3 regions of the Erwinia sp. Eh17-17 genome follow, and region 3 is predicted to be linked to each of the others. Evidence: predicted binding sites of a transcription regulator. Region 3 holds the regulator's gene; each other region holds the start of a gene.
The links. The regulator PurR, encoded in region 3, represses purine synthesis genes. The targets are predictions, from matches to a motif close to CANGCAAACGTTTGCNTG.
Positions count from the first base shown of each region.

Region 1: a site for PurR is predicted at 1,213-1,230, ahead of purM (phosphoribosylformylglycinamidine cyclo-ligase). Genes of this name have one in related genera too.
Region 2: a site for PurR is predicted at 1,685-1,702, ahead of rbsD (D-ribose pyranase). Genes of this name have one in related genera too.

Region 1 covers NZ_JBDFQT010000005.1:100,401-103,523, forward strand. Annotated here, with positions in the region: gene uraA (uracil permease) at 1-325, opposite strand, end outside; gene upp (uracil phosphoribosyltransferase) at 426-1,052, opposite strand; gene purM (phosphoribosylformylglycinamidine cyclo-ligase) at 1,294-2,334, shown strand; gene purN (phosphoribosylglycinamide formyltransferase) at 2,331-2,969, shown strand; gene pstB (phosphate ABC transporter ATP-binding protein PstB) at 3,059-3,123, opposite strand, start outside.
Region 2 covers NZ_JBDFQT010000004.1:432,495-435,617, reverse strand. Annotated here, with positions in the region: gene rbsA (ribose ABC transporter ATP-binding protein RbsA) at 1-1,246, opposite strand, end outside; gene rbsD (D-ribose pyranase) at 1,254-1,673, opposite strand; gene ABEH87_RS14415 (cholesterol oxidase substrate-binding domain-containing protein) at 1,987-3,123, shown strand, end outside.
Region 3 covers NZ_JBDFQT010000001.1:1,070,419-1,073,541, forward strand. Annotated here, with positions in the region: gene ABEH87_RS04730 (NlpC/P60 family protein) at 1-313, shown strand, start outside; gene purR (HTH-type transcriptional repressor PurR) at 734-1,759, shown strand; gene punR (DNA-binding transcriptional activator PunR) at 1,756-2,688, opposite strand; gene punC (purine nucleoside transporter PunC) at 2,802-3,123, shown strand, end outside.

The DNA of each region.
Region 1 (3,123 bases), on a different contig from region 3:
TGACAATCAGCGCCACCAGGCAGAACAGCACACCGCACATAATAAAACCGCCCAGCGCCACTTCATAACCAAGCGGCAACAGCAGCAGTACCGGGGAAATAAAGGCAAAGCTGGAACCGAGGTAGGCCGGTATCTTCCCTTTACAGATAAACAGGTAAAGCAGCGTACCGATGCCGTTAAACAGCAGCACGGTGGCCGGATTGATATGGAACAGGATTGGCACCAGTACCGTTGCGCCAAACATGGCGAACAGATGCTGGAAACTGAGTGGAATCGTTTGCAGCAGCGGTGGCCGCTCGTGTACGCCAATTGCACGACGCGTCATAATGTGAATACCCCTTGAGTGTTTGCCATAAAAAAGCCGACTCTGCGGTCGGCTTAACGCTTATCGGGTCGGGCATGCCCGCCCCTACAAAAATACGGGCTTATTTGGTACCAAAGATCTTATCACCGGCATCGCCGAGGCCGGGGATAATATAGCCTTTCTCGTTCAGGCCCTGATCGACGGAAGCGGTATACACTTCGATATCCGGGTGGGCTTTCTCCAGCGCGGCCAGCCCTTCAGGTGCCGCCACCAGTACCAGCACCTTGATGCTGTTACAGCCGGCTTTTTTCAGCAGGTCGATGGTCGCAATCATGGAGCCACCGGTCGCCAGCATCGGGTCAACCACCAGCGCCATACGCTCTTCAATGTTGGACACCAGCTTCTGGAAATACGGCACCGGCTCCAGCGTCTCTTCGTCGCGGTAAACCCCTACCACGCTGATACGGGCGCTTGGCACATGCTCCAGCACGCCTTCCATCATGCCAAGCCCGGCACGCAGAATGGGCACTACGGTAATCTTCTTACCTTTAATCTGCTCGATTTCTACCGGGCCATTCCAGCCCTCGATAGTCACCTTTTCGGTTTCCAGATCGGCGGTGGCTTCATAAGTCAGCAGACTTCCCACTTCTGACGCAAGTTCACGGAAACGCTTGGTGCTTACGTCATGTTCCCGCATCAGACCCAGTTTATGTTTGACCAGCGGGTGTTTGACTTCCACGATCTTCATTGTTGTACTCCCGGAGTGTTAAGCTGCAAAAAAAAATCGCGAGATTATAGCGCCATTTATCCTCCGCGCCATATGACTTAGTGCAATAGTTTAGCGATCCTCTGCATCCCTGATAAGAATTAGCTAAAATCTGTCGCGGCGCAATGCATGGAAGAAGGCACTCGCAAACGTTTGCCTGCACTGTTAGAATTGCCGCGCTTTATTTTCAAACCACCAACCGCAAACCGCGTGGGGATTCGCAGTGACCGACAAAACCTCTCTCAGCTATAAAGACGCCGGCGTAGACATTGACGCAGGTAATGCTTTAGTCGACCGTATCAAAGGCGTAGTGAAAAAGACGCGTCGCCCTGAAGTGATGGGTGGACTGGGCGGTTTCGGTGCGCTTTGTGCACTGCCGCAAAAATACCGTGAGCCGATTCTGGTTTCCGGCACTGACGGCGTCGGCACCAAGCTGCGTCTGGCGATGGACCTGAAACGCCACGATACTATCGGTATCGATCTGGTCGCGATGTGCGTTAACGATCTGGTGGTACAGGGCGCAGAGCCGCTGTTTTTCCTTGATTATTATGCGACCGGCAAGCTGGATGTCGATACGGCTGCCAGCGTAATCACCGGCATTGCTGAAGGCTGTTCGCAGTCGGGCTGTGCGCTGGTGGGCGGTGAAACCGCTGAAATGCCAGGCATGTACCACGGTGAAGATTACGATGTTGCCGGCTTCTGCGTCGGCGTTGTTGAGAAATCTGAAATTATCGACGGCAGCAAAGTCGCCGATGGCGACGTGCTTATCGCGCTCGGTTCCAGCGGCCCGCACTCCAATGGCTACTCACTGGTGCGCAAAATTCTGGAAGTCAGCAAAACTGACCCGGAAACCACCCAGCTGGAAGGCAAAACCCTGTCTGACCATCTGCTGGCGCCAACCCGTATCTATGTGAAGAACATCCTCAGCCTGATTGAACAGGTCGATGTGCATGCTATCGCCCACCTGACCGGCGGCGGCTTCTGGGAAAATATCCCGCGCGTCCTGCCAGATAACACCCAGGCGGTACTGGAAGAGTCCAGCTGGGAATGGCCAGCGGTGTTCGGCTGGATGCAACAGGCCGGTAACGTCAGCCGCTTCGAGATGTACCGCACCTTTAACTGCGGTGTGGGCATGGTGATCGCGCTGAGCCCGGCTGACGCTGACAAAGCGGTTAAGCTGATGACCGATGCAGGCGAGAAAGCGTGGAAAATCGGCGTGATCAAAGCTTCTGACGCTGAAGAACGTGTGGTCATTAACGCATGAAACGCATAGTCGTGCTGGTTTCCGGTAATGGAAGCAATCTACAGGCAATCCTGGATGCCTGCCAGCAGGGGCGGATAAACGGCAGCATTGCTGCCGTGTTCAGCAATAAGGCTGATGCTTATGGTCTGGAACGCGCACGCGATGCCAGTATTCCGGCTCATGCACTCTCTGCCGCACAGTTTGCCGACCGTGCCGCGTTTGACCGCCAGCTGATGCTGGAAATTGACGCTTACGCACCGGATCTGGTGGTGCTGGCAGGCTATATGCGCATCCTCAGCCCGGATTTTGTGCAGCACTACGCCGGAAGAATGCTGAATATCCATCCTTCGCTGTTACCGAAATATCCCGGCCTGCATACGCATCGCCAGGCAATCGACAACGGCGACGACGAACATGGCACCTCGGTGCATTTTGTCACCGAAGAGCTCGACGGTGGCCCGGTGATTTTGCAGGCAAAAGTCCCGGTCTTTAGCGATGACCGCGAAGAGGATGTCAGCGCGCGGGTTCAGCATCAGGAGCACGCCATTTACCCGCTGGTCGTTGGCTGGTTTATGGATGGCAGGCTGGCGATGCGCGATGGTGCCGCGTGGCTGGACGGGCAGCAACTGCCTGTTGAAGGACATGCATTCGAATAAGCGTTTGCGGGTCGAGTCTTTCGCCCGTTTGCGGGTCGAGTCTTTCGCCCGTTTGCGGGTCGACCGAAAAAAGGTCGACCCCTACTCAATTAACCATATCTGCCGGTAATGTAATCTTCTGTGCGACGCTGACGCGGCGTAGTAAACAGTTCAT
Region 2 (3,123 bases), on a different contig from region 3:
CTTTCGGCCGCGTCATCAGCCCGCGGGCAATCGCCACTTTCTGCTGATTACCGCCGGAAAGCAGGCCAATCGGCTGGTTCATTGACGGCGTTTTCACGTTAAACAGCTTGATAAAGTCCCCGACGGCCAGCTGCTCTTCGGCATGTTTTAAACGCCCCCCGCCGTGGCTGAAATAGGTAAGGGCTGTCAGTGACATGTTCTCTTTCACCGACATGCCCAGCACCAGACCATCACGTTTGCGGTCTTCAGAGATGTAGACGATGCCGTTAGCAAGGCCCTCTTCCGGGGTACGCGCTACAACGATTTTCCCGTCCAGCGTCACCGTACCGCTGCTGCGGGATAACGCACCGTACAGCACCTTCATCAGCTCAGTACGACCCGCGCCCATCAGCCCGGCTACGCCGAGAATTTCGCCTTTACGCAGCGTAAAGCTGACGTCGTCCACACCGGAGCCGCAGAGATGTTCAACGTTAAGGCGAACCTCTCCCGGCGCTTTGTTCAGGCGCGGATACTGCTCTTCCAGCTTGCGGCCGACCATCATTTCAATCAGCGAGTCCTCCGTCAGCGTCGCCACTTCGCGTTCGGCAATAAACTGCCCGTCGCGGAAGATGGTGACATCATCGCAGACTTCAAAAATCTCTTTCATACGGTGGGAAATATAAACGATGCCGCAGCCCTGGGCTTTCAGCTCGTTGATCACCCGGAACAGCGAGGCCGTTTCGGTATCCGTCAGCGCATCCGTCGGTTCGTCCATGACGATCACTTTCGACTCGAAGCTCAGCACCTTGGCGATCTCGACCATCTGCTGGTCGCCAATCGACAGGTCGCCCACCAGCTTATGGCTGCTGAAGCGCAGATTCAGGCGTTTCAGCAGGGTATCTGCTTCGGCATGCATCTTTTTCCACTGAATGCGGCCAAAGCGGTTAACAAATTCGCGGCCGAGAAAAATGTTCTCAGCAATACTCAGTTGGGGGATCAGGTTGAGTTCCTGATGGATGATGCCGATCCCGGCTTCCTGAGACTCTTTCGGCCCGTTAAAAGTGGTTTCCTTACCCAGCCATACAAAAGATCCCGCATCACGGGCGTAAATCCCGGTCAGCACTTTCATCATGGTGGATTTACCTGCGCCGTTCTCGCCCACCAGCGCCATCACGCGGCCGGGGTAGACAGAGATCGCCGCCCCCGACAGCGCCTTAACGCCGGGGAAGGATTTATCAATGCCTTTTAATTGCAGTAAAGGTTGCATAACAGCCTCAGAAGGTCACGCCAGCGACCAGGATGACATTCGCATACGGAGAACACTCTCCGCTGCGAATGACCGCCTGACTGCGCTGAGTTTGTTGTTTGAACTGTTCGTGACTGACATAACTGATACTAATGGTATTACCCTGGTGTTGTTGCAGTAAGTCGAGCAGGGCGATCAGGTCGCTATGAAGCTGCGGATTATGCTGCTTAATTTCTTCCGCAATGATGGCACTCTCTACCTGCATCTCGTGGGTGACCGCATGGGCAACCTGTAAAAACGTCGGAATTCCATGGGTTACCGCCAGGTCAATCCGCTGCGGACCCTGTGGGATCGGCAGGCCAGCATCGCCAATCACGATGCTGTCAGTATGACCAAGACGTGAAATCACGGACGAGATAGCAGAATTCAGTAAGGTGCCTTTTTTCATTATTCACTCCAGAGCGAAACGTTTCGCTGACTAGCAGTGTATGAAAAGGCGGAGGGAACACAATCACCAGATGTTGGAAGTGTGATCAACATCGAAACGTTTCGCTGACATTGATGCACATTTGATTTAAGGATTAAAATTACCGAGAAACAACCCCTTAAAACAATACAAACCATTATTTTTCACAAAGAGAAAAATAAAAAAAACCTGTCAGCCACTACAAACAAATACAAAATTGCCGGTCTCATAATAAAAAAATAAAATCATCCTGCACTACCAATTGTGTCTATTCATACAAATAAGGATATAACCTATGAACGTAAATACACTGGCAGGAAGCTCATTTCCGCTGAAAAACAGTTACACCAACTTCAGCAACTGGTCAGGGGAGATTAAAGGGAGCCATATTATGACTTGTACCCCGGCCAGTGAAAGTGAATTACTGCTGGCAGTAAACTGGGCTTATCAGAATAAATATAAAGCACGTCCCCTGGGCATGCAGCATAACTGGTCGCCATTAACTATCGCGAATAGCAACGATAACAGTCATGTTTTGCTTATCGATATGAAAAAAAGCTTTGCCAATATCTCCATAACGGCCAGTGCAGATGGCGGTATCGTAACGGCACAAACCGGTGTTACCATGGAGAAACTGCTTACCGAGCTGGAAAAAAAGAAACTCGGTTTTATTGCTTTTCCGGCACCGGGAGATATTACTCTTGGTGGCGTTCTGGCAATTGGTGGTCATGGTACAGCCCTACCTGCTGCCGGTGAAACGTTGTCCCGGGGTACAACGTTTGGTTCGCTGAGTAACAGTATTATCTCACTGACTGCCGTAGTGTGGGATGAAACACAGCAGGCCTATATTCTTAAAAAATTCATGCGCTACGAAGCCGATATAGCTGCCTTCCTGGTTCACGTTGGTCGGGCATTTATTAGTGAGGTGACATTACAGGTGCCACGCAATAAGCGCTTACGCTGCCATAGCTTTAGTAATGTTGCTATTGATGAATTGTTTGGCAAACCGGATACCGGAAAACGAGATTTTGCCAGCTTTGTCGAAAAAACAGGTCGCGTTGAGGCTATCTGGTTCCCTTTCACTGATAAACCCTGGGTAAAAACCTGGACGGTGACGCCGTCTTATCCATCCAAGTCACGCCCCGTTCATTCGCCGTATAACTATCCTTTTTCAGATAACGTCCCTAAAGTGTTATCCGACATTATTAAAAATATTCAAAATAATCAACCGCAACTCACGCCAACTTTGGGTAAAACGGAAGCCAACCTGGTAGATATCGGACTGGGTGCCACCAACAGCGGCGATCTTTGGGGATGGAGCAAAGACCTACTATTGTATGTCAAACCCACCACGCTGAGAGTCACCGCAAACGGCTATGCCATCATCACCCGCCGGGCCAATATTCAACGTGTTATCCATGAATTCTTCACC
Region 3 (3,123 bases):
CTGCAGTGGCCTGGTATGGTACGCCTACAAAGATCTGGTGAAATTTAAGATCCCACGCACAGCTAATGAAATGTATCACCTGCGCGATGCCGCTTCGATTAAGCGCGACCAGTTAGAGAAAGGCGACCTGGTATTCTTCAGAATTAACGGTCGTGGCACAGCAGACCACGTGGGTGTTTATCTTGGCGGGGGGAAATTTATTCAGTCACCGCGCACCGGTAAAGATATTCAGGTTAGTGCGCTGAGTGAAGACTACTGGCAGGAACATTACATTGGCGCGCGCAGGGTAATGACGCCTAAAACCATTCGCTAAACGGGAAGGGTTACCCCCTCCCGTGCAGCACATGCTTAATGCATGACAGCCGTAAAACTGAACGCCATAATCAATAGCAGTGAACCCACCACCGCCAGCGCTGTCATTTTCATATCAGTATTCATTTTCTCTCCTTAATAACCTTGTCATTAGTAAGCCTACAGATTTTCCCACAGTTACCCGTAAAAATCTCGTTTTCTGCGCGCAGCCTTGTTAGAATTCTCTCCTTGCGTTGCGCAACAGGCAGCGCAAACCGTTTTAGTCAGCACTGCATGTCACTCTACGGACGATTCATCCCCTTCCCGACCCTTTGAGACAGCACCCAAAATGACTCTTGTCGGGCAGGAATAGCTGTATCCAGGCAAACGTTTAACCAACTAGTTATCAAGTTGTTACGATAACACCAGGAGTACGATTTTAATGGCAACAATTAAGGATGTGGCAAAGCGCGCCGGCGTGTCCACCACCACCGTGTCGCACGTGATCAATAAAACGCGCTTTGTGGCCGAAGAGACGCGAGAAGCGGTGTGGGTGGCCATCAAAGAATTGCATTATTCTCCCAGCGCCGTGGCCCGCAGTCTTAAGGTCAACCACACCAAAACCATTGGCCTGTTGGCAACTTCCAGTGAAGCGCCCTACTTTGCCGAGATCATTGAAGCCGTGGAAAACCGCTGCTTCGCTCAAGGCTATACGCTGATTCTGGGCAATGCGCACAATGACCTGCAAAAACAGCAGGCATATCTGTCAATGATGGCGCAGAAGCGCGTTGATGGGCTGCTGGTGATGTGCTCTGAATATCCGGACACCTTGATAGCCATGCTGGAAGAGAACCGCAACATCCCGATGGTGGTGATGGACTGGAATGAGTCGCGCGGCGATTTTACCGATACCGTGCTGGATAATGCCTTTGAAGGCGGCTATCTGGCTGGCCGCTATCTGATTGAACGCGGGCACCGGGATATCGGTGCTATCCCCGGTCAGCTGGAGCGCAATACCGGCGGCGGCCGCCACGCTGGCTTTCTGAAAGCGCTGGCAGAAGCCGGGATCACTCTGCGCGAAGAGTGGCTGGTGCAGGGCGACTTCGAACCGGAGTCAGGCTATCGCGCTATGCAGCAGATTTTGTCGCAGAAACAGCGTCCAACGGCGATCTTCTGCGGCGGCGATATTATGGCGATGGGGGCGATTTGCGCCGCCGACGAGATGGGATTGCGCGTCCCGCAGGACATTTCGGTGATCGGTTATGATAACGTGCGCAACGCCCGTTACTTCACCCCGGCGCTGACTACGGTACATCAGCCGAAAGAGCGCCTGGGTGAAACCGCCTTTGACATGCTGCTGGACCGCATCACCAGTAAACGCGAAGAGCAGCAGACCATCGAGGTTCATCCCTCACTGATTGAACGCCGCTCGGTGGCAGATGGTCCTTTCCGCGACTATCGCCGTTAAGCGCTGACCGGCTGCGGGTCGGGCTGCTCACTCAGCCATTCGGCGTTCAGCGTCTCGGTGCTGCCCAGGTATTCCAGCAGCCAGTTCAGCGCCGGAGAGGCGCTCTGCTCTGACCAGCTCAGGTAGCAGGGACTGTCGGGAAAAGGCGATGCCAGCGTCAGCTCAGCCAGTTCCTGCTGTTGTAATCCCGGCTGGGCGTAATGGCCCGGCACCATCCCGACACAGAGCCCGGCGCGCAGGCAGTCAAACGCGCTGTCCCAGTCAGGCACCACCAGCCGCCGCTGATTATCCAGCGTCCAGGTGGTACGCTTCGGCAGTGCTCGTGACGTATCTTCCAGCACCAGCGAGGGCCATTCGCGGATCAGGGCTTCGCTCAGCGCACCGCGGTGACCAAGCAGCGGATGTTGTGCCTGCACCACACAGCGCCAGTTCAGGCTACCCATATCACGAAAAGCAAAGCGCCCTCTCACCGGTATCGCCTGGGTGGCGCCAATCGCCACGTCCACACGGCCATCGGCCAGCGCATCCCACACGCCGTTGAACACTTCCGGCATGATATGGAGTTCCATATCGGGAAAATGCCGGTAAAAATCGACCACCAGCTGCCGGGTACGTGCCGGCCGCACGATCCTGTCTACCGCAATATTAATCTGCCCGCGCCAGCCATTGGCCACCTGCTGACAGCGCGTACGGGTGGCAAGCATTTTTTTGATAACAGCGCGCCCTTCTTCACTGAAAACGCGGCCAGCCTCCGTCAGCACCACATCCCGGTGACGACGCTCAAAGAGGCTGACCGCCAGCCACTCTTCCAGCTGGCGTACGGTGTAACTCACCGCGGAAGGTACGCGATGAAGCTCTGCAGCTGCCGCAGTAAAACTGCCGGTTCTGGCGACCGCATCGACCACTTCAAGAGAATATTCAGACCACATAACCTGCCTTCAAATTTTTTCAACGCAATACACGAATAATAGCGTTTCACAGCGCAGTGAACACGCGATTACACTGCGCGGGTGAAAAAATTGTCTAATAAGAGTTAAAAATCATGCGTTCCAAAGGTTTTATGCTTTACCTGGCGCTACTCAGCATGCTGGGTTTCCTTGCTACCGATATGTACCTTCCTGCATTTGGCGTCATGCAACAGGACCTGCAGACTGAAGCCGGGGCGATCAGCGCCAGCCTGAGTATCTTTCTCGCCGGTTTTGCCTGCGCCCAGTTAGTCTGGGGGCCGCTCTCCGACCGTATTGGGCGTAAACCGGTGCTGGTTATGGGCCTTAGCCTGTTTGCCATTGGCTGCGCGGCGATGCTGTGGGTCGAGTCAGCCCCCTGGCTGCTGGCCCTGCGCTTTGTTCAGGCCGTGGGCGTCT